DNA from 3 places in the Oerskovia enterophila genome. Region 3 is predicted to be linked to each of the others. Evidence: riboswitches for the same ligand, from Rfam matches in the RefSeq annotation. Region 3 holds a riboswitch; each other region holds the start of a gene.
What was found. A riboswitch is a leader RNA that binds a small molecule or an ion and turns the genes downstream of it on or off. The one in region 3 is predicted to bind S-adenosylmethionine.
Positions count from the first base shown of each region.

Region 1: it holds a riboswitch for S-adenosylmethionine, as region 3 does, so the genes downstream of both, ACIPWA_RS13690 (NADPH-dependent FMN reductase) here and ACIPWA_RS15610 (hypothetical protein) in region 3, are expected to answer to the same signal.
Region 2: it holds a riboswitch for S-adenosylmethionine, as region 3 does, so the genes downstream of both, ACIPWA_RS13935 (aminotransferase class V-fold PLP-dependent enzyme) here and ACIPWA_RS15610 (hypothetical protein) in region 3, are expected to answer to the same signal.

Region 1 covers NZ_JBIVFZ010000004.1:137,187-144,902, reverse strand. The annotation lists gene ACIPWA_RS13710 (LLM class flavin-dependent oxidoreductase) at 1-604, shown strand, start outside; gene ACIPWA_RS13705 (LLM class flavin-dependent oxidoreductase) at 715-1,812, shown strand; gene ACIPWA_RS13700 (hypothetical protein) at 2,012-2,428, shown strand; gene ACIPWA_RS13695 (flavin reductase family protein) at 2,502-3,068, opposite strand; gene ACIPWA_RS13690 (NADPH-dependent FMN reductase) at 3,065-3,781, opposite strand; SAM riboswitch class IV at 3,802-3,913, opposite strand; gene gdhA (NADP-specific glutamate dehydrogenase) at 4,241-5,578, shown strand; gene ACIPWA_RS13680 (copper homeostasis protein CutC) at 5,853-6,608, shown strand; gene ACIPWA_RS13675 (ABC transporter substrate-binding protein) at 6,986-7,716, shown strand, end outside.
Region 2 covers NZ_JBIVFZ010000004.1:192,756-200,471, reverse strand. The annotation lists gene ACIPWA_RS13955 (LLM class flavin-dependent oxidoreductase) at 1-1,024, opposite strand, end outside; gene ACIPWA_RS13950 (O-succinylhomoserine sulfhydrylase) at 1,149-2,408, opposite strand; gene ACIPWA_RS13945 (rhodanese-like domain-containing protein) at 2,432-2,896, opposite strand; SAM riboswitch class I at 2,903-2,995, opposite strand; gene ACIPWA_RS13940 (phosphotransferase enzyme family protein) at 3,072-3,956, shown strand; SAM riboswitch class IV at 4,055-4,169, shown strand; gene ACIPWA_RS13935 (aminotransferase class V-fold PLP-dependent enzyme) at 4,210-5,610, shown strand; gene ACIPWA_RS13930 (GNAT family N-acetyltransferase) at 5,693-6,469, shown strand; gene ACIPWA_RS13925 (CsbD family protein) at 6,536-6,712, opposite strand; gene ACIPWA_RS13920 (GNAT family N-acetyltransferase) at 6,833-7,453, shown strand; gene ACIPWA_RS13915 (peptide MFS transporter) at 7,557-7,716, shown strand, end outside.
Region 3 covers NZ_JBIVFZ010000004.1:614,271-621,986, reverse strand. The annotation lists gene ACIPWA_RS15620 (TM0106 family RecB-like putative nuclease) at 1-867, shown strand, start outside; gene ACIPWA_RS15615 (hypothetical protein) at 955-1,656, opposite strand; gene ACIPWA_RS15610 (hypothetical protein) at 1,789-2,157, opposite strand; SAM riboswitch class IV at 2,264-2,375, opposite strand; gene ACIPWA_RS15605 (cold-shock protein) at 2,507-2,710, opposite strand; gene ACIPWA_RS15600 (polysaccharide deacetylase family protein) at 2,893-4,428, opposite strand; gene ACIPWA_RS15595 (aldo/keto reductase) at 4,662-5,513, shown strand; gene ACIPWA_RS15590 (branched-chain amino acid ABC transporter substrate-binding protein) at 5,982-7,073, shown strand; gene ACIPWA_RS15585 (branched-chain amino acid ABC transporter permease) at 7,246-7,716, shown strand, end outside.

The DNA of each region.
Region 1 (7,716 bases), 480 kb from region 3:
GACCATCTCGTTCGGCGGGTCCTCGGACGCGGCGTTCAAGGTCGGTGCGGCCGAGGCCGACATCTACGCGGTGTGGGGCGAGCCGCTCGACCGCACGGCCGAGCAGATCCAGCGCGTCCGCACCGAGGCCGCGGCTGCCGGGCGCTCCACGCCCCCGCGCATCCACGCCGCGTTCCGCCCGATCCTCGGCGCGACCGAGGAGCTGGCCTGGGAGAAGGCCCACCGCGTGCTCGACCGGATCGAGGAGCGCAAGGCCGCGGCGGGCGGCGTGCTGAGCCGTCGCCACCCGATCGACAAGCCCGAGAACGCGGGCTCGCAGCGCCTCCTGGAGATCGCGGCCCAGGGCGACCGGTTCGACACGGCCCTGTGGACCGCGACGGCCAAGGCCACCGGGGGCGCGGGCAACTCGAACGCTCTCGTCGGGACGCCCGAGACCGTCGCGCAGGCGCTGCTCGCTTACTACGACCTGGGCGTCCGCATCATCTCGGCGCGCGGCTACGACCTGCTCGACGACGCGACCGACTTCGGCCGCTACGTCATCCCGATCGTGCGCGAGGAGGTCGCCAAGCGGGACGCCGAGGCGGCGTCGGCGCAGGCGGCCTGAGCCTCCTTCCCCGCGAGGTAGAGGGCACCCGTCGAGGTAGAGGGCCCGAGCCCTCTACCTCGACGCCCGCCCTCTATCGCGGCACACCCCACCCCCACCAAGGAGCATCCGTGCGTTTCCAGGTCCTCGACATCGTCTTCAACCCGCCCCACCCCGTCACGGGCGAGGCCGTGCCCGCGGCCGACCGACTCGAACGCGTCGTCGAGACCGCGGTCCTGGCGGAGGAGCTCGGCCTCGACGCGTTCGCGGTCGGCGAGCGGCACGCGGGGGACGTGCTGTCGTCGTCGCCCACCGTGATCCTCGGGGCGATCGCCGCGCGCACGTCGCGCATCCTGCTGAGCACGGGCGTGACGGTGCTGTCCCTGCTGGACCCCATCCGCGTCGCGGAGGACTACGCGACGATCGACCAGCTCAGCCGGGGCCGGTTCGAGATGGTCATCGGCAAGGGCAACGAGGCGCTCCAGTACCCGCTGCTGGGCCTCGACATCGACCGGCAGTACGAGTACCTCGAGGAGAACTACGAGCTGCTCCGCCTGCTCCTGAGCGGTGAGGAGGTCGACTGGGAGGGCCGCCACCGCCCCGACCTGCAGGGCGCCACGACCCTGCCCCGCCCGTACGACGGCGCGTTCCGGATCTGGCACGGGTCCGCGACCTCGCGCTTCGCGGTCGAGCTCGCCGCGAGGTGGGGCGACCCGATCGTGAGCGCCAACGCGTTCCAGCCCCGCGAGAACTACCAGGTGCTGATCGACCACTACCGCGAGCAGTACGCGGCCGCGGGCCACGACCCGGCGTACGGGTTCGTCGGGTCCGGCTCGGGCGGGCTGTTCCTCGCGGACACGACCGAGCAGGCGATCGAGGAGTTCCGCCCCATCTACGAGGGAGCCGTCGCGCGCGCAGACCTGCGCAAGCACGACCCGGCCGCGGTCGGCAAGGTCACGAGCTTCCGGACCATCGAGGAGGCCGTCGAGCGCGGCCCGGCCCTCGTGGGCTCGCCCGAGCGCGTCGCCGAGAAGATCCTCGACTACCACCAGAGCTACGGGCACGACCTGCAGTCGGTCTCGATCAACCACCTCCTGGAGCCGGCGCGGCAGGACGACGTGCTGCGCCGGTTCGCGGAGGAGGTCGTGCCGCTCGTCAGGGCCGAGGTCAAGACCGACCTGTGGGGCCCGGCCGACGCCCGCCGGGCCAAGGGGTTCACGGCGGGCTAGCACGGGGCGTCGCCAGGCGATGCCCTACGAGACGCGAGAGGCGCCCGCCCGGACCCCGGTCCCGGCGGGCGCCTCCCGTCTCCCGCGCAGGGCCACGTGGCCGTCCCCGACCCTGGCGGAGCGCTCCCACACGTCCTAGGCTGGAAGTGTCCTGCGGGCACGTGCGCGGCGCGCAGGGGCGCGGAAGAAGGCTCCGACGATGTGGCTTCTCGTGATCTCCGGCGTGGTGGGCGCGGCGACAGTCGCCGTCATCGCGTGGCTCACGGTGCGCCACGACCGACCCCCCGTGGACGTCCTCCCTCCCCTCCGGCCGCACCGGACCACCTGGCGCGACCGGCGCCGTCGGGCACCCGACCCCCTCGTGGCGCTGGGCCTCCAGATCCGCCTGGGCCAGCTCGCGCACGAGCTGCGCGACGTCCAGGACGACCCGGGCGTCTACGCCCGGGCGCACCACTACCTCGCCGCGCAGGGCGCGTACGACGCCCTGCTGCGCGAGGCGTGCCGGCTCAGCGGTCTCGAGGTCGACGCGGACCCGCTCGCCGCGGGCCTGCGCAGCGACGAGGACGAGCGGCTGCGCGAGGAGCTCGAGCTCAGCGCGCGCGGCTGGACCTGGTAGCCGACCCACGACAAGGACGAGGGGCCCGACGGCGGTGCGCACCGCCGTCGGGCCCCTCGCCCTTGCCGTGGCCTCAGAGGGCCGAGTGGTCCCCGATCCGGTGGTAGGACCGGTCGTGGTAGACCAGCGGCGTCGCGTCGCTGCGCGTCCCCGACGCGAGCGCGCGCAACGAGACCAGGTAGCTGTCGCCCACGGGCGTGCGCTGGATGATGCGCCCGCGCACCCAGGACAGCGCGCCGTCGATCACGGGCTCCCCGGAGTCGAGCGGTGACCATCCGCCGGCTGCGAAGCGGTCGATCCCGCTCGTCGCGAAGCGCGCCGACACGTCGTCCTGGTCGGCGCTGAGGAAGTTGACCGTGACCGTGCGGGCCGCGGAGATCGCGGGCCACGACGACGACGTCGACGCGAGCGAGAACGCGAGCAGCGGCGGCGCGGCCGAGACCGAGATGACCGACGTCGCGGTGAAGCCCACGGGCCGCCCCTCGTGGTGCAGCGCGACGACCGCGACGCCCGCGGGGTGCTGCCGGAACACGGCCTTGTAGGCGTCGGGGCTGAGCTGGGGCTCGTCCTGCTCGTGGAGCAGGGCCTCGAGCCCGGCGAGGCCCGCGACGTCGGAGCGGGTGGTGGGGTCGGCGGTCATCGGGTCACCTCGGCGAGCTCGGGGGCGGTCTGGTGGGTGGGGACGTCCTGCCCGACGGCGGCGCTCGCCGCCCGGAGCAACGGGCCTCCCGCACGGTCGAGCCAGGCGTCGACGGTGCTCGCGAGCTCGGCCTCGCTCAGCTGGGAGTCCAGCAGGGCGAGCGTGCGCGCGGGGACCGTCGCGCCGAGCTCGACGAGGAGCGGGCGCAGGTGCACCTCGCCGGCCAGGGCGTGCGCCGGGTTGCCCGACACCACGACCGGCACCGCGACGACCCCGGCCAGGCCGTCCGGACCGTAGAGGTCGAGGAACGCCTTGAGCAGCCCGGTGTACGAGCCCTTGTAGACGGGCGTCGCGACGATCAGCACGGTCGCGCCCGCGACGATCTCGCGCGCGGCGTCCGCACGCGGGTGCACGGGGGTCAGGATCTCGGCCGCGATCTCGGCGAGGTCGATGGTCGCGGTGGTCGGGTTGCCCGGGGAGCTCGCGGGGTCTGTCGAACCCGCCTCTGCCGGCCCGGCCGCGAGGCCCAGGTGGTCGGCGACCCGGGCCGCGACGGCCTGTGCCGCGCCCAGGGTCCGTGACCCCGGGCGCGGGTTGCCGACCAGGGTGACCACGGCGGGCCGGGGCGGAAGGGGCGAGCCGTCGGCAGGGCCGGGTCGGGAGCCGAGGGCGCTGTCGGCTGGGTCGGTGGGCGGTGCCTGGTGCTGCGTCATGGTGTCCTCGCTGTCGTCGTGCTGCACGCTTGCCGCGCCGGTGCCGGCGCGACCAGGTCATCTCCCGGAGCACCCCGTCGTGGGAGGGGTTGCTGACCAGCGAGCCGGGGCTTGGCGCTGGTGCTCGTGACCGTTGGGTAGGGGTATAGCCCGGTCGGCGCGAATCTGTACCGATCCGGTCGAGATTTCTCACGGCGTGGACGGTTGTTTCGTGGCGGGGCCAGGGTGGGGCGCGGTCGGGGCTCTGGCGGGTGCCGTCCCGCGGGGTGCTGGCCGGGACGCGGCCCGGCCGCCGCCCGCGCTAGCCGGGTCCGGGGCGCGCCACGGGAAGTGGCCCCGGGCAACGGCGATGTCCCAGGTCGTGAGCCTGCCGTCTTTCAGAGTGGGACAGGAGTACGGCCGTGTTTACACGTACGTAACCTGGTGCAGTTAAGAGCCAGCCCTGCCGAGGAGCACTTCATGGATAGTCGTCTGCACTCCGTCTACGACGAGGTCCTCGCCCGAAACCCTGGTGAGGCCGAGTTCCACCAGGCGGTGCGCGAGGTCTTCGACTCGCTCGGCCCGGTGCTCCAGAAGAACCCCCAGTACGTCGACGCCGCCGTGCTCGAGCGCATCTGCGAGCCCGAGCGCCAGATCATCTTCCGCGTGCCGTGGGTCGACGACAAGAACCGCGTGCAGATCAACCGCGGGTTCCGCGTCGAGTTCAACTCGGCTCTCGGCCCGTACAAGGGTGGTCTGCGGTTCCACCCGTCGGTCTACCTGGGCATCGTCAAGTTCCTCGGGTTCGAGCAGATCTTCAAGAACTCGCTCACCGGCATGCCCATCGGCGGCGGCAAGGGCGGGTCGGACTTCGACCCGCGCGGCAGGTCCGACGGCGAGGTCATGCGCTTCTGCCAGTCGTTCATGACCGAGCTCTACCGCCACATCGGTGAGTACACCGACGTCCCGGCCGGCGACATCGGCGTGGGTGGCCGCGAGATCGGCTACCTGTTCGGCCAGTACAAGCGCATCACGAACCGCTACGAGTCCGGCGTCCTCACGGGCAAGGGCATCAGCTGGGGCGGGTCGCTCGTGCGGACCGAGGCCACGGGCTACGGCACGGTCTTCTTCGCCGACCACATGCTGCGCACCAAGGGTCAGAGCTTCGACGGCCAGCGCGTCGTCGTCTCGGGCTCCGGGAACGTCGCGACCTACGCGATCCAGAAGGCCCAGCAGCTCGGCGCGAACGTCGTGTCGTTCTCCGACTCGTCGGGTTACGTGGTCGACGAGGCAGGCGTGGACGTCGAGCTCCTCCGCCAGATCAAGGAGGTCGAGCGCGGACGCGTGGCCGACTACGTCGAGCGTCGCCCCGGTGCGCGCCTCGTCACGGGCGGCAGCATCTGGGACGTCCCCGCGACCGTCGCCCTGCCCTGCGCCACGCAGAACGAGCTGACCGAGCAGGACGCCAAGCAGCTCGTCGCCAACGGTGTCCTCGCGGTCGCGGAGGGCGCCAACATGCCCACCACGCCGGGGGCCGTGGCCCTGCTCCAGGAGGCCGGGGTGCTCTTCGCGCCCGGCAAGGCCGCGAACGCAGGCGGCGTCGCGACCTCGGCCCTCGAGATGCAGCAGAACGCTTCGCGCGACGCGTGGACGTTCGAGTACACCGAGGAGCGCCTCGCGCACATCATGGAGGGCATCCACTCGCGCTGCGAGGAGACGGCCGACGAGTACGGCGAGCCGGGCAACTACGTGCTCGGTGCGAACATCGCAGGCTTCACCAAGGTGGCCGACGCGATGATCGCCCAGGGCGTCATCTGACGGTCGTCCTGACGGGCCGCTGAGCCGGCCCGGGCACTGCCCGCACGACCAGGAGCGGTGCGTCCCCGTGTGCCTCGAGCACGCGCGGGGCGCGCCGCTCTCGTCGTCCCCGGCGGGGCGTGAGGTGGGCTCGCGGGCCGCGCTCGCGGGCGGGCGACCCGACGACGTCACGTACGGGACGCCGTCGGGCCGCGGTCCTGCGCGGGTCTACGCTGGCCGCTGACCCGCCGGTGCGCCGTCGCGCGCCGGCCCCCGAGGCAAGGAGCACCAGCACATGGCACGCGAGGTCGCGCTCGAGATCGCCGTCCAGGACACCGACGGCGTACGGATCGCCACCGAGGTCGGCGCCAGCCGGGTCGAGCTGTGCTCGGCGCTGGGGGCGACGGGTGGGCTGACGCCGAGCGTCGGGCTGCTCGAGGCGGCCGTCGCGGTGGCCGCAGAGGCCGCGGGCGGGGGAGTGCCGGTCGAGGTCCACCCGCTGGTCCGGCCGCGCCCGGGAGGGTTCGTCTTCAGCACGGCCGAGCTCGACGTGCAGGTGCGCGACGTCCGCGCGGCCGTCGCAGCAGGCGCCGCCGGCGTCGTGATCGGGGCGCTCACGTCCGACGGTCTCGTCGACGAGGCCGCGGTCCGCGCCCTGGTCGCGGCCGCAGACGGGCGCGAGGTGACCTTCCACCGGGCGATCGACGTCGTCGAGGACGTCACCGCGGCCCTCGACCTCCTCGCGGGACTGGGGGTCACGCGCGTGCTCACGTCGGGTGGTGCGGCTCGCAGCATCGACGGGGTCGACCGGCTGGGTGCCATGGCTCGGCACTCCGCAGGGCGCGTGCAGATCCAGGCGGGTGGGGGAGTGCGAGCCCAGGACATGGGGGACCTCGTGGCGGCGGGCGTGGACGCGGTCCACCTCTCGGCCAAGGGCATCCGGCCCGACGACGGCGGCCCCGGCGGCGGGGGCGGGTCCGGCTACGAGGTCACGGACCTGGGAGCGGCACGTGAGGCCCGCGCTGCGCTCGACGTGGCGCTGGGCTCCTGAGCAGGGGGCGCGTCGGATCCTGACGCCCTGAGATCCGCGCTGCCTCGTACCTGACCGACCGGTCGGGTGAGGGGCAGAGCGGCCCGTGGTGCGTGCCGGGCAGGGCGTCCGTCACCCTCGATGGGAGGCTCTTGACCGTCGCGGCGGGCGCCTCCGGGGTCCTGGTTGCGTCCCCCGGCCCACCGAGCGCGGTCGGCGACGCGCGAGATCCCCGGATTCCTGCGGATCCTGCCGCGTTCGACCCTTCACGTGTTTCATTTAGGTAACTTTCCTGTTGTATTGCTCCGTGGGGCCCGATTGATTCGTTAGTGTTCCTGCACATACCCGCCGAGCGGGGCTGATCGACGTGATGAGGCGTCGACGACTCGAAAGGACCGATGATGATCCGAAGCAAGGGGCGCAAGCGCCTTCTCACCGCGGTGGCGCTCGCCTCCGGCCTCACGCTGCTCGCCACGGGCTGCGGCTCGTCGGGTGACGACGGCGACCAGGGCACAGCGAGCAAGGGCGACGGCGTGCTCACGGTGTGGGCAGGCAGCCAGACGCCGATCGTTGCGAACTTCAACCCGTACGCACCGACCGTCCTCCACGCTGCGCTCGGTGGCGTGTACGAGACCCTCTTCTACTACAACAAGGCCAGCGCAGAGGCTCCTACCCCGATGCTCGGGGAGTCCTTCGAGTTCAACGAGGACGGCACCGAGCTGACGGTGAAGATCCGCGAGGGCGTCACGTGGAACGACGGCAAGCCGTTCACTGCCGAGGACGTCGTCTGGTCCTTCTCGAACGAGACCTCCAAGCCGGAGTACCTCGCGTCCGCCGAGGTCGTCGACCCCACGACCGTCAAGCTCACCTTCACGGGCCCGCAGTTCACCAACGAGTTCGCCCTCCTCGGCGCTTCCTGGATGGTTCCCCAGCACGTCTGGAAGGACGTCCCCGACCCCGTGACGTTCGCCAACGAGGCGCCGGTGGGCACCGGTCCCTACACGGTCGCGAGCACGTCCGACGCGTCCTACACCATGGCCGCCAACGCCGACTACTGGGGCGGGGCACCGGCCGTCGAGAAGGTCCAGTACCTCGGGATCGACGCGAACACCTCGGCCGAGAGCCTCCT
Region 2 (7,716 bases), 420 kb from region 3:
GCTCGAGCGTCTGCGTGCGGCCGGGCGTCGCGTCGAGCGACTCGTCGGCGCGGGACGCCGCGACGGGCACGACCATGACCTCGTCGACGCCGTGCCGGGCGGCCAGCTCGCGCACGCGACGCGCGGCAGCCTGGGGCTCGTCGACGATCCAGCGGTCGAGCATCTCGTCGGCCATCTGGGACGTGAGCCCGTCGAGCGGCGTCGACGCCGCGTCCTCGACCGTCTCCTGGGCGCCCAGCGGCTTGCCCGAGCGCAGGCGGGCCATCATGCGGGCCTGGGGCAGCGCGCGCGCACGGGCCTCGGCGAGCGTCGGGGCGACCGACACGTTGACCGTCAGGAACGTCTCCGGCGCCGGGTGCTCGGGCGACGGGCGGTAGCCGTCGCGGTAGAGCGCGAGGATCTCGTCGATGCCCTGACCTGAGAAGTGGTTGGCGAACACGTACGGCAGGCCGAGCTCGGCGGCCAGGCGTGCCGAGTAGTCGCTCGACCCGAGCAGCCAGACGGTCGGCACGGACTCGGCGGCCGGGGTTGCGTGCACGTCGTAGACCTGTCCGCTCGTGAGGCGGACCGAGGCGCCCTCGGCGCTCATGAGCGAGCGGATGTCCTGGACGTGCTGGGGGAAGCGGTCGACGTCGGACGTGGGGCCGCTGCTGCGGAGCAGGGCCGTGACGACGGGGTCGCTGCCGGGCGCCCGGCCGATCCCCAGGTCGACGCGTCCCGGGGCCATGGCCTCGAGGACCGCGAACTGCTCGGCCACGACGAGCGGCGCGTGGTTGGGGAGCATGACGCCGCCCGAGCCGACGCGGATCCGTTCGGTCACCGCGGCGGCCGCCGCGATCATGACGGGCGGGGCGGACGCGGCGACCGCTGGCATGTTGTGGTGCTCGGCGAACCAGTAGCGCGTGAAGCCGAGGCGGTCGGCGAGGCGCACGAGGTCCAGGGACGCGGCGATGGCCTGGGAGCTTGACTGTCCCGAACGGACGGGGACGAGGTCGAGGACGGAGAGGCGCGGCGAGGTAGTCATCGCCAGGTCCAACCCCGGGAGGCGGTCGGGGTATTCCTGCTTGCTGTCGCTGGGTGCGGAGTTCTTGCGCGACACGCCGGGCATTTCGCGCAAGAACTCCGCACCCAGCGGTGCGGCGGGCGGCTCAGCGCGCGGCGAGCGCCTGCTCGACGTCCTCGATCAGGTCGAGCGGGTCCTCGAGGCCGATCGACAGGCGCACGGTCGTCTCCGCGATCCCGACGGCGGCACGGCCCTCCGCGCCCAGCTTGCGGTGCGTCGTGGTCGCGGGGTGCGTGATGAGGGACTTGGCGTCGCCCAGGTTGTTGGAGATGTCCACGATCTGCAGGGCGTCGAGGAACTGGAACGTGCGCTTCTTGAGGAGCTCGGCGTCCGTGCCCGGGTCGTCGGCGCCGGGCACGTCGAGGTTGAACGTCACGACCGTCCCGCCGCCGCTCTGCTGGGCCTTGGCGAGCTCGACCTGGGGGTGCGAGGCGAGGAACGGGTAGCGCACGGCCGTGATGCCGGGCAGCTCCTCGAGCGCGGTCGCGACCTGGAGGGCCGCGGTGTTCTGGGCCTTGACGCGCACCGACAGGGTCTCGAGGCCCTTGACCAGGACCCACGCGTTGAACGCGCTGAGCGAGGGTCCGGTGTTGCGGATGAAGGTCTGGACCGGGCCCTTGACGTACTCCTCGGACCCCAGGATTGCGCCGCCGAGCACGCGTCCCTGGCCGTCGATGTGCTTGGTCGCCGAGTACACGACGACGTCCGCGCCGAGCTCGAGCGGCTTCTGCAGCACGGGGGTCGCGAACACGTTGTCGAGCACGACGACGGCCCCCGCCGCGTGCGCGAGGTCGCTCACGCGGCGCACGTCGATCACGTCCTGCATGGGGTTGGACGGGGTCTCGAAGAAGACGACGTCCGCGGGGGTCGACAACGCCTCCTCCCACTGCGACAGCACGTGACCGTCGACGTAGTCGGTGCGCACGCCCCACTTGGCGAAGATCTCGTCGAAGATCACGAGCGACGAGCCGAACAGGGCGCGGGCCGCGACGATGCGCGACCCGGAACCGACCAGGGCCGCGAGCGACGTGAAGACCGCGGACATGCCCGACGCCGTGGCGTAGCAGGCCTCGGCGCCCTCGATGAGTCGCAGCCGCTCCTCGAACGTGTGCACGGTCGGGTTGCCGTAGCGCGAGTAGATGAAGCGGTCGACCTCGCCCGCGAAGGCGGCCTCGGCCTCGGCGGCGCTCCCGTAGACGTAGCCCTGCGTGAGGAAGAGCGCCTCGCTCGTCTCCTCGAAGTCGGAGCGAGCGTGGCCGCCGCGCACCGCGAGGGTGTCGGGCCGCACCGAGCGGGGCAGCGGGCCGCGGCCCGAGCCGCCCGGGATCCCGGCGGGGATGCGCAGGACGCCGTCCCCGGTGCCGGCGCTCACGACTGCTTCCAGGGGAGGCCCGCTGCGCGCCAGCCGTCGGAACCACGGTGACCGGCGCCGTCGAGCGCTCCTTCGAAGCCTTCGAGGACGTTGTACGCGGGGCCCAGGCCGGCGGCGGTCGCGGCCTTGGCCGCGCCGATCGAACGGGCTCCCGAGCGGCACAGGAACACGACGGGGGTCTCGGGTGTCACGCCGGCCGCAGCGAGGTCCGTGACGAACGACGGGTTGGGCCGGCCGTCGAGCGTGACCCACTGGGTCAGGACCGGTTCGCGGCCCGTCGAGGACAGGTCGGGGACGCCGACGAAGCGCCACTCGGCGTCGGTGCGGACGTCGACGAGGACGGCGTGCGGGTCGGCCTGGAGAAGGGTCCACGCCTGCTGGGGCGTGATGTCGCCGGCGTAGCCGGCGGCGGGCCGGGCGTCGGGGACCGGTGCAGCGGTCGCGCGGTCGGGGGCACTCATGGTGATCCTCCATCGGTCGTGGCGGTAGCACCCTCGCCCGTCACCGGGGGGTTGCTGCGGCGTCATCGTGCCAAGTCACTCAGCCGCTCTGGATGGTTGCGTCGGATCGTACGTCACCGTTCCCACGGAGTGAAACGGGTGTCTCGCAGGGTGGGCAGGGGATAGGTTGCTGCGCATGGAGCACCCTGCGCGCCGCCACGAGGTAGAGGATTCCCGTCGAGACAGCGGGCTCGGGGCCTCTACCTCGACGCAAGCCCTCTATCTCACGGCAGGCGGTCGTGAGCAGAGCCCGCCCGAGGAGGTCCTGACCGGGGGCAACTCCTCGACCGTCGTGCGGAGCGGTGACACGGTCCGCCGGACCGCCGGGCCGTGGACACCCACGGTCCAGGCCCTCCTGGCGCACCTGCGGGCGAGCGGCGTCACCGAGGTGCCCGAGCCGCTGGGGACCGACGACCAGGGGCGCGAGGTCCTGTCCTACCTCCCGGGCGACGTCGCGAACTACCCCCTTCCCCTGTGGGTCTGGGACGAGTCGGTGCTCCGTGACGCGGGCGCGCTGCTGCGGCGCGTGCACGACGCGAGCGTCGGTTTCCTCGCCGCGGGCGACGCGCCCGCGCCACCCGTCTGGCAGAGCGCACCACACGAGCCCGCCGAGGTCGTGTGCCACAACGACGTCGCCCCGTACAACCTGGTCTTTCGCGACGGGGTCGTCGTCGGGCTCATCGACTTCGATACCGCGAGCCCCGGCCCCCGGATCTGGGACCTGGCTTACCTCGGCTACCGGCTCGTGCCCCTCGTGGCGGACGCCGGGGACGGGGAGGGAGCCGACGTCGTCGGGCGGCTGGACCCGTTGGCGCGGCTCGACGCCCTGGTCGCCGCGTACGGGATGCGGTACTCGCGTCGCGAGGTCCTGACCGTCGTGGTCGCGCGGCTCGACGAGCTCGCGGCCTTCACCGACGAGAGGGCGTCAGCGACCGGGCGGGACGACTTCCGGGAGCACGCGGCCATGTACCGGGCCGACGCGCGACACATTCAGGCGCTCGCGGACGCGTCGCCTCGCTGAGCGGGTTCGCCCGCCTGACAGGCACCCTCTGCCCACCATCCGAGACGCCGTGCCCACCGGTTGACACGCTCTGCGGGCCTCGCCCATCCTTGACACCAGGTCATGAGTGCCAGCGCAAAACCCCGGTTTGCTGGCCGGCAACCCTCCTCCGCGGCGGGGTGCCCCGGGTGACGACCAGGTCCCTCTCTACAAGGAGGGGGGCAAGCGCGGAGGGGCCGCAGGGCGAACTCCGACGACCACCGGAGGACGTGCCATGAGCGCACACGCAGTCATCGAAGCCCCTACCTCGTGTGCCGTGCTGCCCGTCGTGGGCAGCGACACCCTGGTCCCCCTCGTCGACGGGCGCAGCGTCCCGTACGCCAACCTCGACGTCGCGGCGTCGGCCCCGGCGCTGCAGGTCGTGGCCGACCGCGTCAACGAGGTCCTGCCGCTCTACGCGAGCGTGCACCGCGGCGCGGGCTACCTGTCCCAGGTGTCGACCGCGCTCTACGAGGCCGCGCGCCAGACCATCGGCGCGTTCGTCGGAGCCCGCGAGGACGACGTCACGATCGTCACGCGCAACACCACGGACTCGCTCAACCTGCTCGCGGGCTGCGTCCCGGCCCAGGCCGACGGTTCGCCGGGCCGTGTGCTCGTGCTGGACGTCGAGCACCACGCGAACCTCCTGCCGTGGCAGCGCACGGGCGGGGCCACGGTCCTGGTCGGCGGTGCGACGGTCGCCGAGACCCTGTCCGGGCTGCGCGCCGAGCTGTCGCGCTTCCCGTACGCGCTCGTCGCGATCACGGGGGCCTCGAACGTCACGGGCGAGTCGCTGCCGCTCGCCGAGGTCGTCGCCGCGGCGCACGACGCCGGAGCGCGGGTCCTGCTCGACGGCGCCCAGCTCGTCCCGCACCGGGGCGTCTCGCTCGCCGCGAGCGACGTGGACTACGTCGCGTTCTCGGGCCACAAGACCTACGCGCCGTTCGGTGCGGGCGCGCTCGTGGGGCGCCGCGACTGGCTCGACGCCGGGACGCCCTACCTCGCCGGGGGCGGCGCGGTGCGCAACGTGACGCTCGACGGCACCGCGTGGCAGAGCGCCCCGGCGCGGCACGAGGCCGGGTCGCCCAACGTGATCGGCGCGGTCGCGCTCGCCTCGGCGTGCGACGCGCTCGCGGCGCTCGAGCCGGGCGTGCTGGTCGCGCACGAGACCGAGCTGCGTGCCCGTCTCGTCGAGGGGCTCGAGGAGATCGACGGCGTGCGCGTCGTCCGCGCCTGGGCCGACGCCGTGGACCCCGTGGGCGTCGTGACCTTCTCGGTCGACGGCCACGACGCGGGCCTCGTCGCGTCCTACCTGTCGGCCGAGCACGGCATCGGCGTGCGTGACGGCCGGTTCTGCGCGCACCCGCTCCTGGCCCGCCTGGGATTCCCGGCCGGTGCCATCCGGGCGTCGATCGGCGTGGGCACCACGGGCGAGGAGATCGAGCGCCTGATCGCGGCGCTGCGCGCCTACGTCGGCGAGGGGGCCAAGGCCCGGTACGAGGTCGTCGACGGCTGCTGGGTCGTGAGCGACGACCCTCGTCCGCTGCTCCAGGTCGCAGGGCTCTCCGGGCTGTTCGCGACCGCCGCGGTCGGCAACATCACGGCCGCCGTGGGGTGCGGTCCGGCGCCGGCCTGACGGGCCCTCTGACCTGCGGAGACACTCCTCGGAGCGCAACGTTCACCCGTGCGTCACCTCGTCGCCCACGAACGACCGCTCCGTGGTCTTGGCGGCGACGCCCGCGTGTGTTCTGATATGCGCTGTGCAGCACGATGTCGTCCTGGAAGGCCACGGGTTCCGCCTCGAACCCCTGGCTGTCGCGCACGCCGGTGCGCTGGCTCAGATCGTCGATCCGACGATGTGGGCGGGTATGAGTACGACCCTCCCTGCGGGGGAGGTCGGGATGGTGAACTTCATCGAGGACACTCGGGCTACCCGGGCGCTGACGGCCTTCGCCGTCGTCGACGCGGGCTCGGGTCTCGTGGTGGGGAGCACCGCTTTCCGTGACCTGTCGCTCGACGACAGGCGCGTGGAGATCGGGCGGACCTTCTACGCGCGTTCCACGTGGGGGAGCCTCGTGAACCCGGTCTCGAAATGGTTGCTGCTCCGACATGCGTTCGAGTCGTGGGACGTGCACCGCGTGGGCTTCCGGGTGGACGCGCGCAACGCGCGCTCGCTCGCCGCGATGCGTCGCCTCGGCGCGTACGAGGAGGGCGTCATGCGAGGTCATCGCACGGCCCCCGACGGCACGCGTGCCGACTCGGTGTGCTTCTCGATCCTCGCGCACGAGTGGGCGGGCGTCGAGCTCGGCCTGCTCGCGCGGATCACGAGCCCGCGGATCGTCCCGGTGCTCGGCCCCGTCGAGATGTCCGCCGCCGGCGAGCCCGTGACCACGCCGCTCCTGTCGGTGGTCCCGCCGGTCGCGGACCACGTCGCCGAGGCGGCCGGTCAGGCCGTCGGCTCGGTCACGGCCCTGCCGCCCGCCGTCGCCCTCTGAGAACTTCCCCCGTCCACAGCGACGCCCCGGGACCCGTACGGGTCCCGGGGCGTCCTTCGTCTGCGGTCAGTCCTTGGTGAAGGCGTCCTTGACGTCGTCACCGGCCTGCTTGACGTTGGCCTTCGCCTGGTCGGCGTGGCCCTCGGCCTCGAGCTTCTCGTTGCCGGTCGCCTTGCCGGCGCCTTCCTTGACCTTGCCCTTGGCCTCTTCGGCACCGTGCTTGATCTTGTCTCCCAGTCCCATGGGGTTCCTCCCTCGGTGGTGGTTGGTTCGTCTCGACCGTAGGCAGGCCCCCGGGCGACTCGCATCTCGGGGGACGGGCGGTTCACAAGATCCTCACGTCCTGTCCGGCAGGATGACCGCATGGAGAACGTCACGGTCCTGGAAGGGTTCGGGCTGCGCCTCGAGCCGCTCGGCGAGCAGCACGCGCCCGAGCTGGGGGCGTTCGTCGACGACGCCCTGTGGGCAGGGATGTCGTCGCCCACGCCGCGCGGGACGCCCGCCATGTCCGCCTACGTGCGCGACGCGGTGGCGGCGCCGGGGCGCCTGGCGTGGGCCGTCGTCGGGCCGCGTGTCCCCGGCGAGGGGCCCGACGGCGCCACGTCCGTCCGCGGCAGCACCTCGCTCTACGAGTGGTCGCCCTCGCAGGGCCGCGTCGAGCTCGGCTCGACCTTCTACGACTGTCCCTGGTGGGGCGGCGTGACCAACCCGGCGTGCAAGTACCTGCTGCTGCGGCACGCGTTCGAGGTGCTCGACGTCGAACGCGTCGCTCTGCGGGCCGACGCGCGCAACTCCCGCTCGATCGCGGCGATCCAGCGCCTCGGCGCCGTACCCGAGGGGGTGCTGCGCAGCCACCGTGTCGCGCCCGACGGGTCGCGCGGCGACACGGCCTACTTCTCGGTCCTCGCCGACGAGTGGCCGGCCGTCCGGGACGGCCTGCTCGACCGGCTCGCGCGCCTGGAGGGCCTCGACCGGGTCGTCTGACGGCGCCACCGGGGCGTCCCTGTGGCCTCGGGCGACGAACCTGCCTAGGTTGGAAGGATGCCTCCGCGAGCCTGCGGTGGGCGCACCGACCGCTGGAGGGCTGTTGACGACCGAGGACGCACGACCGGCAGGACCCGCGGTCGACCTGGACGACAGAGCCTTCTTCGGGCACCCGCGAGGCCTGTCGACCCTGTTCGGCCTCGAGGTCTGGGAGCGGTTCTCGTTCCTCGGGATGCAGGCCATCCTCGTGCTGTTCTTCACCG
Region 3 (7,716 bases):
CTCGACCTGCTCGTGATCGACGAGGCCGGGCAGTTCTCGCTCGCGAACACCGTCGCGGTCTCGCGGGCCGCGCAGCGGCTCCTGCTCCTGGGCGACCCGCAGCAGCTCCCGCAGGTCTCGCAGGGGCAGCACCCCGAGCCGGTCGACCAGTCGGCCCTCGGCTGGCTGACCCGTGCCGGCGGAGGGCACGACGTGCTGCCACCGGAGTACGGCTACTTCCTCGCGCGGTCCTGGCGCATGCACCCGGCGCTGTGCGACGCGGTGTCCGAGCTCGCGTACGAGGGCCTGCTGCACGCCGAGGCGGCCGCGGGCGAACGCTTGCTCGTGGGGGTCGAGCCCGGCGTGCACGTGGTCGAGGTCGAGCACGCCGGGAACGCGGTCTCCTCGGTCGAGGAGGCCCAGGAGATCGTGCGCCAGGTCCAGGCGCTGCTCGGGACCACCTGGTACCCGGGCGGGCGGGGTGGGGGTGCCGCAGGTTCCCACGCTGGGGCCCCCACCGGCTCGCGCCCGCTCGACCAGCACGACTTCGTGGTCGTGGCCCCCTACAACGCGCAGGTCTGGACCGTGCGGCACGCGCTCCAGGCCGCAGGGCTGGGGGACGTGCGCGTGGGCACGGTCGACAAGTTCCAGGGCAAGGAGGCGCCCGTCGCGATCGTCTCGATGACGGCCTCGGCGCGTGAGGACGTGCCGCGCGGCATGGAGTTCCTGCTGTCGCGCAACCGCGTGAACGTCGCGGTCTCGCGGGGCCAGTGGTGCGCCGTCGTGGTCCGCTCGCACCGGCTCACCGACTACCTGCCGCAGCACCCCGAGGAGCTCGCCGAGCTGGGCGCGTTCATCGGGCTGTGCCAGTCGGGGGCCGCTCGGTAGCGGCCGAGCTTCCGCTGAGTGCGTGATGCGGCAGCGACACGCCGGGCGAGTCGCTGCCGCATCACGCACTCGACGGCGGGTCAGGGCTCAGAAGTCCCCGAACCCTCCGAAGTCCCCACCACCGAAGTCGCCGAACCCACCGAAGTCACCGCCGAGGTCCCCTCCGGCCTCGGTGACCTCTCCGCCCGTGTCGCCCGCTCCAGGGTCGGCCTCGGTCGCCCCGGGATCCCCCTCGCCGCCCGCCCCGCCGTCGCTCGCGAGGTTCGCGGTCGGGTCGCCGAACATCGGGCCGAACATCATGTTGGCGACCGCGGAGCCGATCACGACGCCCGCGATGGTGCCGAGCATGCTCGAGCCGATCATCGAGCCCATGCCGGGCCCGCCCGGGCCGCCGACCCCTTGCCGGCCGCCGAACGACCGCTCGAGCGTGCCGGGATTGCGCATCTCGGCGCGGGTCGCCATGCGGGCGAGCGACTGCGGGTCGTCGGAGGTCGCACGCTCGGCGGGCGGCAGGTTCTCGCCGAGGTCGGTGAGCACACGGCGCCGCTGCTCGGGCGTGAGCCGCTCGAACGCCTCGGTGTGCGCCTGCTCGACGGCCTCGGGGGGAGCCGTGCGCAGCAGGTAGCGGTAGCGGTCGATCGCGACGTCGTCCTCGCTGCGCCCCGGACCCGTCGGAGCGGGGGGCGGGGTGCCGTACACGGGGGACTCGTGGCCGTCGTAGGTCGCGTGGCGGCGCGGCATCCCCTCGTCCTGCGGGGTGCGGCCGAGGAGGCGGTCGAGGAATCCCATGAGCGTGTCCTTCTGGTCGAACCGTCGAGGGCGGGTGCCCTCACCGGTTCAACGCGGTTCGCCGCCCCTCCGTTCCGTCGAGTGCGTGGTTCGGCAGCGACACGCCCGGCGAGCCGCTGCCGAACCATGCACTCAGCGGGGAGCGGGCTCCGGCACGCAGCCCACCCCACCCAGGAGCCGGACGTTGAGCGGCTGTCCCGCGAGCTCGAGCGCGTGGTACTGCTCGTGCACGCGCACGGTCAGCCCGTCGGCCAGGTCGAGCCCCGTGTGGTGCCACACGCGGCACGCCCCCTCACCCGTCGTGTACTCGACGACGACCTCGACGCCTCCGTCGACCGGTCGCACCGCGCGGACCGTGCCGTCACGCCAGCCCCAGGGCCGGTTGCCCAGCATGCGTGCGTGGACGGGGTGCAGGAGGTGCCCGGTGTCGTACCGGTCGCACACGGTCGGTACGGGACAGGGGGCGGTGCTCGCCCGGCGTTCCATGACGTGCTGGGCCATGGTGCTCCTTCTCTCCGGCCCGACGGCGGAGCTCACCCGCGTGCGGGCACCCACCCGGGCGAAGCCCAGGGCGAGGGGCACGAGGACGAGCGCTGCGGCGTGGGGCTGCTCGCTCTTCCCCCACGGGCGTGGGGGCGGGTCTTCCTCCGGGAGCACCGTGCGCGTCGCGCGGTTGCCGGACCAGCACGCCGGAGGGCGGTTCGCTGGTCCTCTGGACCGTTCTCAGTTCTACCACGGCGTCCAGGACCAGGCACAGGGGTACCTGGTCCTGGACGCACGAGTGCCCCCGACCGGCGAACCGGTCGGGGGCACTCGTTCAATGATCAGCTACGCCCGGAGGCGAGTGAGATCAGAGCGGGCGGATGTTCTCCGCCTGCGGGCCCTTGGGGCCCTGCGTCACGTCGAACTCGACGCGCTGGTTCTCCTCGAGCGAGCGGAAGCCCTGCGTCTGGATGGCGGAGTAGTGCGCGAACACGTCGGCGCTGCCGTCCTCAGGTGCGATGAAGCCGTAGCCCTTCTCGCCGTTGAACCACTTCACGGTTCCCAATGCCATGGGGATCTCCTTCTAGAGTTTCAAACAGCTCCATGATCTGGAGCCGAACATCACGGTGTTCGTCGTCAACTCTTGGGTAACAAGGTTCGCGGTGGCATGGGGCCGTTGCGCAAGGACAAGCGAGGCACTGCAATCTCACCGGTAACGGTACAGGGGTTACTCCGACTGTGCTACCCCTGTTGCTAACGATTGAAGTACTTGTGTCCCCCAACCAGGTCATGACCGAGCAAATCGGGCACGGTCACGAGCGTGTAACCAGCAGCCCGCAGGCTGTCCACGATGCCGGGCACGGCCGACACGGTCGAGGCGTGGATGTCGTGCATCAGCAGGATCGCCCCAGGTCGGGCACCTGCGAGGGCCCGCTCCGAGGTCATGGCCGAGTCCTTGTTCTTCCAGTCCTCGGTGTCGACGTTCCACAGGATCGCCGGCTCGTTGCGCTGGGAGAGGACACTCGTCACAGTATCGCTCGTCGCGCCGTACGGGGGCCGTACGAGCGTGGGTCGGACGCCCGACGCGGCCTCGACCGCGTCCGCGGTCGACTGCAGCTCCTGCGAGATCTGGTCGGTGCCGAGCTTCGACAGGTCGGGGTGGGACCACGTGTGGTTCCCGACGGCGTGCCCCTCCGCGACCTCGCGGCGCACCAGGTCGGGGTTCGCCTGGACCGACCGCCCGACGAGGAAGAACGTGGCCCTGGCCTGCTTCTCGGCCAGGGTGTCGAGGAGCTGGGACGTGTACCTGCCGGGGCCATCGTCGAAGGTCAGGGCGATGCACTTGAGCACCGAGCAGTCCGGCGCGTCGGGCGAGGCGGGGGGCGGTGCGGCCACGGGCGGCTCCTCGACAGGGGGCGGGGCGATCCCCACGAACGGCGCACCGCTCGCCGCGACCTCGGCAAGCTGCTTGCCGACGGCCGACAGGACGGACCGGGTCGCGTCCGGCTCGAGCCGCACGGCGAGCTCCCCGTCGGCCCGTGCCGAGACCAGGCCGGGCGAGAAGACCAGGGTCGCTGCGCCGTCGGGCCCGAGACGGACGTCCCGGAACGTGTCCTCCGACGACGGCACAGGCTCGCCGAACCCCAGCCCCGCGGCCGTGAGCGCCGCTCCTACCCACTCCGCGGCCTGCTTGCGGCCGTCCGCGGTGAGCAGGTCGGCCGACCACGTCGTGGTCGCGCGCGGGAGGTCGGTGTAGAACGTCTGGCTGCCGACCTCCCCGTTCGCCCCGCCCGTGAAGGCGTAGGTCGAGGCGTGCACGCCCAGCACGTCGCCCTGCGCGAGCACCAGGTCCCAGCCGACGTTGAGCTCGTTGCCCGTCGCGGCGGGGTCGACCGCGGCCTCGTAGGCCTGCGTCGTCGCGTCGACGAAGCGACCGAACGCCCGCGCGAGCGAGCGCTCGCCAGGGATCGCGACGGTCGAGATCGAGCGGGCGTCGCCCGTGTCCGCGGTCGACTCCTGGTGGATCTCGAGGTTCTCGACCAACGTCGGGTCGAGCACCGCAGGCGGGTCCACCCGCTCGGCGGGGACCGGGGTCGCGGTCGGTGACGGGGTGGGCGAGGGCTGTGCCGACGGCTGTGCGGACGCGCGCGTCAGGAAGAACGTGACGCCCGCGGCGACGACCAGCAGGGCGACGAGGACGGCGACGACCCGGACGACCCGGTTCTGCGGGCGCGCAGGGGAGGAACCGCCCGGCGGCAGACCGCGGGACGGGGAGGCGTGCGGGGACATCAGGCCACCGTGCCACGCAGGGACGGTGCGCGTCGCGCCCGGACGGGCCGATGAGGCGAGCGCCACAGCGTCCGCCTCGATCCCTCGCACGGCCGCCCCAGGGGCTCCACGACCTTCACGCGCCGCGCACGCGTCACGTACCCGGCCGCAGTCGCCCCTCGAGGCGTGCGAGGCGGCACCACCCGCCACGTGGCGGGTGGTGCCCACCGCCGCGCGCGGGGTAGAACTGAGTGATGGTCTCTCCCTCCCAGGTCCCCGGCGTCGTGCTGAACAACGGCGTCACCGTCCCGCAGGTCGGCCTCGGCGTCTTCAAGGTGCCCGACGACGCGACCCAGCAGAACGTCGAGGAGGCGCTCGAGGCGGGCTACCGGCACATCGACACCGCGGCCGGCTACTACAACGAGGCCGGGGTCGGCGCGGCTCTGCGCGCGAGCGGGCTGCACCGTGACGAGGTCTTCGTGACGACGAAGCTGCGCAACGGCGACCAGGGGTTCGAGTCCGCCCTCCAGGCCTTCGAGGACTCGCGCGAGGCCCTCGACCTCGAGGTCGTCGACCTGTACCTGATCCACTGGCCGGTCCCCAGCAAGGACCTCTACGTCGAGACCTGGCGGGCGTTCGAGAAGCTCTACGCCGACGGCGCGGCGCGCGCGATCGGCGTGTCCAACTTCCTGCCCGACCACCTCGCGCGGCTCCTCGCCGAGACCGACGTGGTGCCCGCCGTCAACCAGATCGAGGTCCACCCGACGTACCAGCAGCGCGCCACGCAGGCCGCGACGCTCGCCGCGGGCATCGCGGTCGAGGCGTACTCGCCGCTCGGGCGGGGGGCCGACCTCGACCACCCCGTCGTGGCGAAGGTCGCCGCGGCCCACGACGTCACCCCGGCCCAGGCGATCCTGCGCTGGCACGTCCAGGGCGGACGGGTCGTCATCCCCAAGTCGGTGAACCTCGAGCGTCTCGCCGCGAACATCGACGTGTTCGGGTTCGAGCTCTCGTCCGACGAGGTCGCCGCGATCGACGGGCTCGACTCGGACGCACGCCTGGGCTCCGACCCCGCGACGGCCGCGTTCTCGCAGTATCCGTCCTGACCTCGGACGCCCCCCACCTGCACCTCTGCCGAATCGAGACGTCCCCGTGACGGCGCCGTAACGCGGGACGGAGTCTCGCGTAACGGTGCCCGCATACGTTCCAGGCACTCAGGTCGTCAGGACCCGAGCCCGGAACGTCGGGCACGTTGTCCGGTTCGCCGTGTGTGACTCTCTGGTTGCAATTGTGCATCTGGGGTTTCGCGCGCGTCCGACCTGTGCCATCGTCAGCACGATATTCAGTGCTGAATATTCAGGTGATCCACCGCGGGTGCGAGGAATCTGAGCACCCGGGTGCGATCTGGCGCACGGAGGTTCGGAATGCAACGCACAGCACGTCGAACGACGGGTGGGCTGGCACTCGCGCTGGCTGCCACCCTCGCCATCACCGCATGCGGTACTCAGTCTCAGGGGGACAACACAGGATCGACAGAGTCGTCGAGCGAGACCGGCACGGCCGACCTCGCGATCGTGCCTTCCGTCCAGATCGACATCGACGGCCAGGAGGTCCCGGTCTCGACGTCGGGCGACCCCGTCGACCCGGCCGGTGACGGCACGGCCGAGTGCGCCGAGGGGACCTCGATCGCCATGGCGGGCGCCCTGACCGGACCCAACGCCGCGCTCGGGCAGAACATCCTCTACGGCGCCAAGGTCGCCGTGGACGCGTTCAACGCCGCGAACGCGGGCTGCCAGGTCACCATCAAGGAGTTCGACACCGAGGGCGACCCGCAGAAGGCCACCCAGGTCGCCCCGCAGATCGTGGGCGACGCGAGCGTCATCGCGCTCCTGGGCCCGGCGTTCTCGGGCGAGACCTCCGCGACCGGCGACGTCTTCAGCCAGGCGGGCCTGCCGTCGCTGTCGGCGTCGGCGACCAACCCCGACATCACCAAGAACGGCTGGAAGACGTTCTTCCGCGGCCTGGCGAACGACGCGGTCCAGGGCCCCGCGGTCGCCAAGTACATGGTGGACACGCTCGGCTACGACAAGGTCTGCGTGGTCCAGGACAACTCGGACTACGGCGTGGGCCTCGCCAAGGAGATCACCGCGGGCCTCGGTGAAGCGGCGGACGACTCGTGCTCGGCCGAGGTCAAGGTCGGTGACAAGGACTTCGCGGCGGCGACCCAGATCATCTCGAGCTCGGACGCCGACGCGGTCTTCTACGCCGGCTACTACGCCGAGGCCGCGCCGTTCGCGCAGCAGCTGCGTGACGCGGGCGTCGACATCCCGTTCGTGTCCGCGGACGGCACCAACGACCCGCAGTTCGTGACCCAGGCAGGAGCAGCGTCCAAGGGCGCGATCCTGTCGTGCCCGTGCGGCCCGGCTCCTGACGAGTTCGCCTCGGCCTACGAGGCTCTCAACGGTCAGGCTCCCGGCGTCTACTCGGTCGAGGGCTACGACCTGGCCACGATCATGCTCACCGCGATCGCGTCGGGCGTGACGGACCGTGCCGGGATGCTCGACTTCGTGACGAACTACGACGGTGAGGGCCTGGCCCGCACCTACAAGTGGGACGACACGGGCGAGCTCTCGTCGGCCCTGATCTGGATCTACGAGGTCAAGTAGCCGGTCGGCGCCTGCCGGTCCGGAGCGCCGCCCCCACCTGGTCGAGCACGACCGGGTCGGGGGCGGTGTGCCCTGACGGCAGCCGCCGAGCGGGCCACGGTGCGCCCGCCTCCTCGCGGGGCGGGCGCACCGCGGTCGGCCGACCGCCCTCCCACCGGCTCGAAGGAGCAGCATGTCGATGCTCGTCCACGACGTCCTCGCCGCAGACCCCCTCATCGGATTCGACCTCGCGGCCCTGGGCCGCAACTTCTGGGCCCTCACCGTCGACGGCCTGACCTACGGCGCGGTCTACGCGCTCGTCGCCGTGGGCTACACGCTCGTCTACGGGGTGCTGCGCCTCATCAACTTCGCCCACTCCGAGATCTTCATGCTCGGCATGTTCGGGCAGTACGCCACGCTCCTCGCGCTCGGGTTCTACCCGAGCGGCGACGCCTTCGACAAGGGCGTCCTGCTGACCGTCCTCTACCTGGGGATCGCGATGATCGGCGGCATGGTGGTCGCGGGAGGGGCCGCCGTCGGGCTCGAACGCGTGGCCTACAGACCGCTGCGCAAACGCGGGGCCCCGTCGCTCGTCTTCCTCATCACCGCGATCGGTGCCTCGTTCGTCATCCAGGAGTTCGTGCACTTCGTGCTCCCGGCCCTG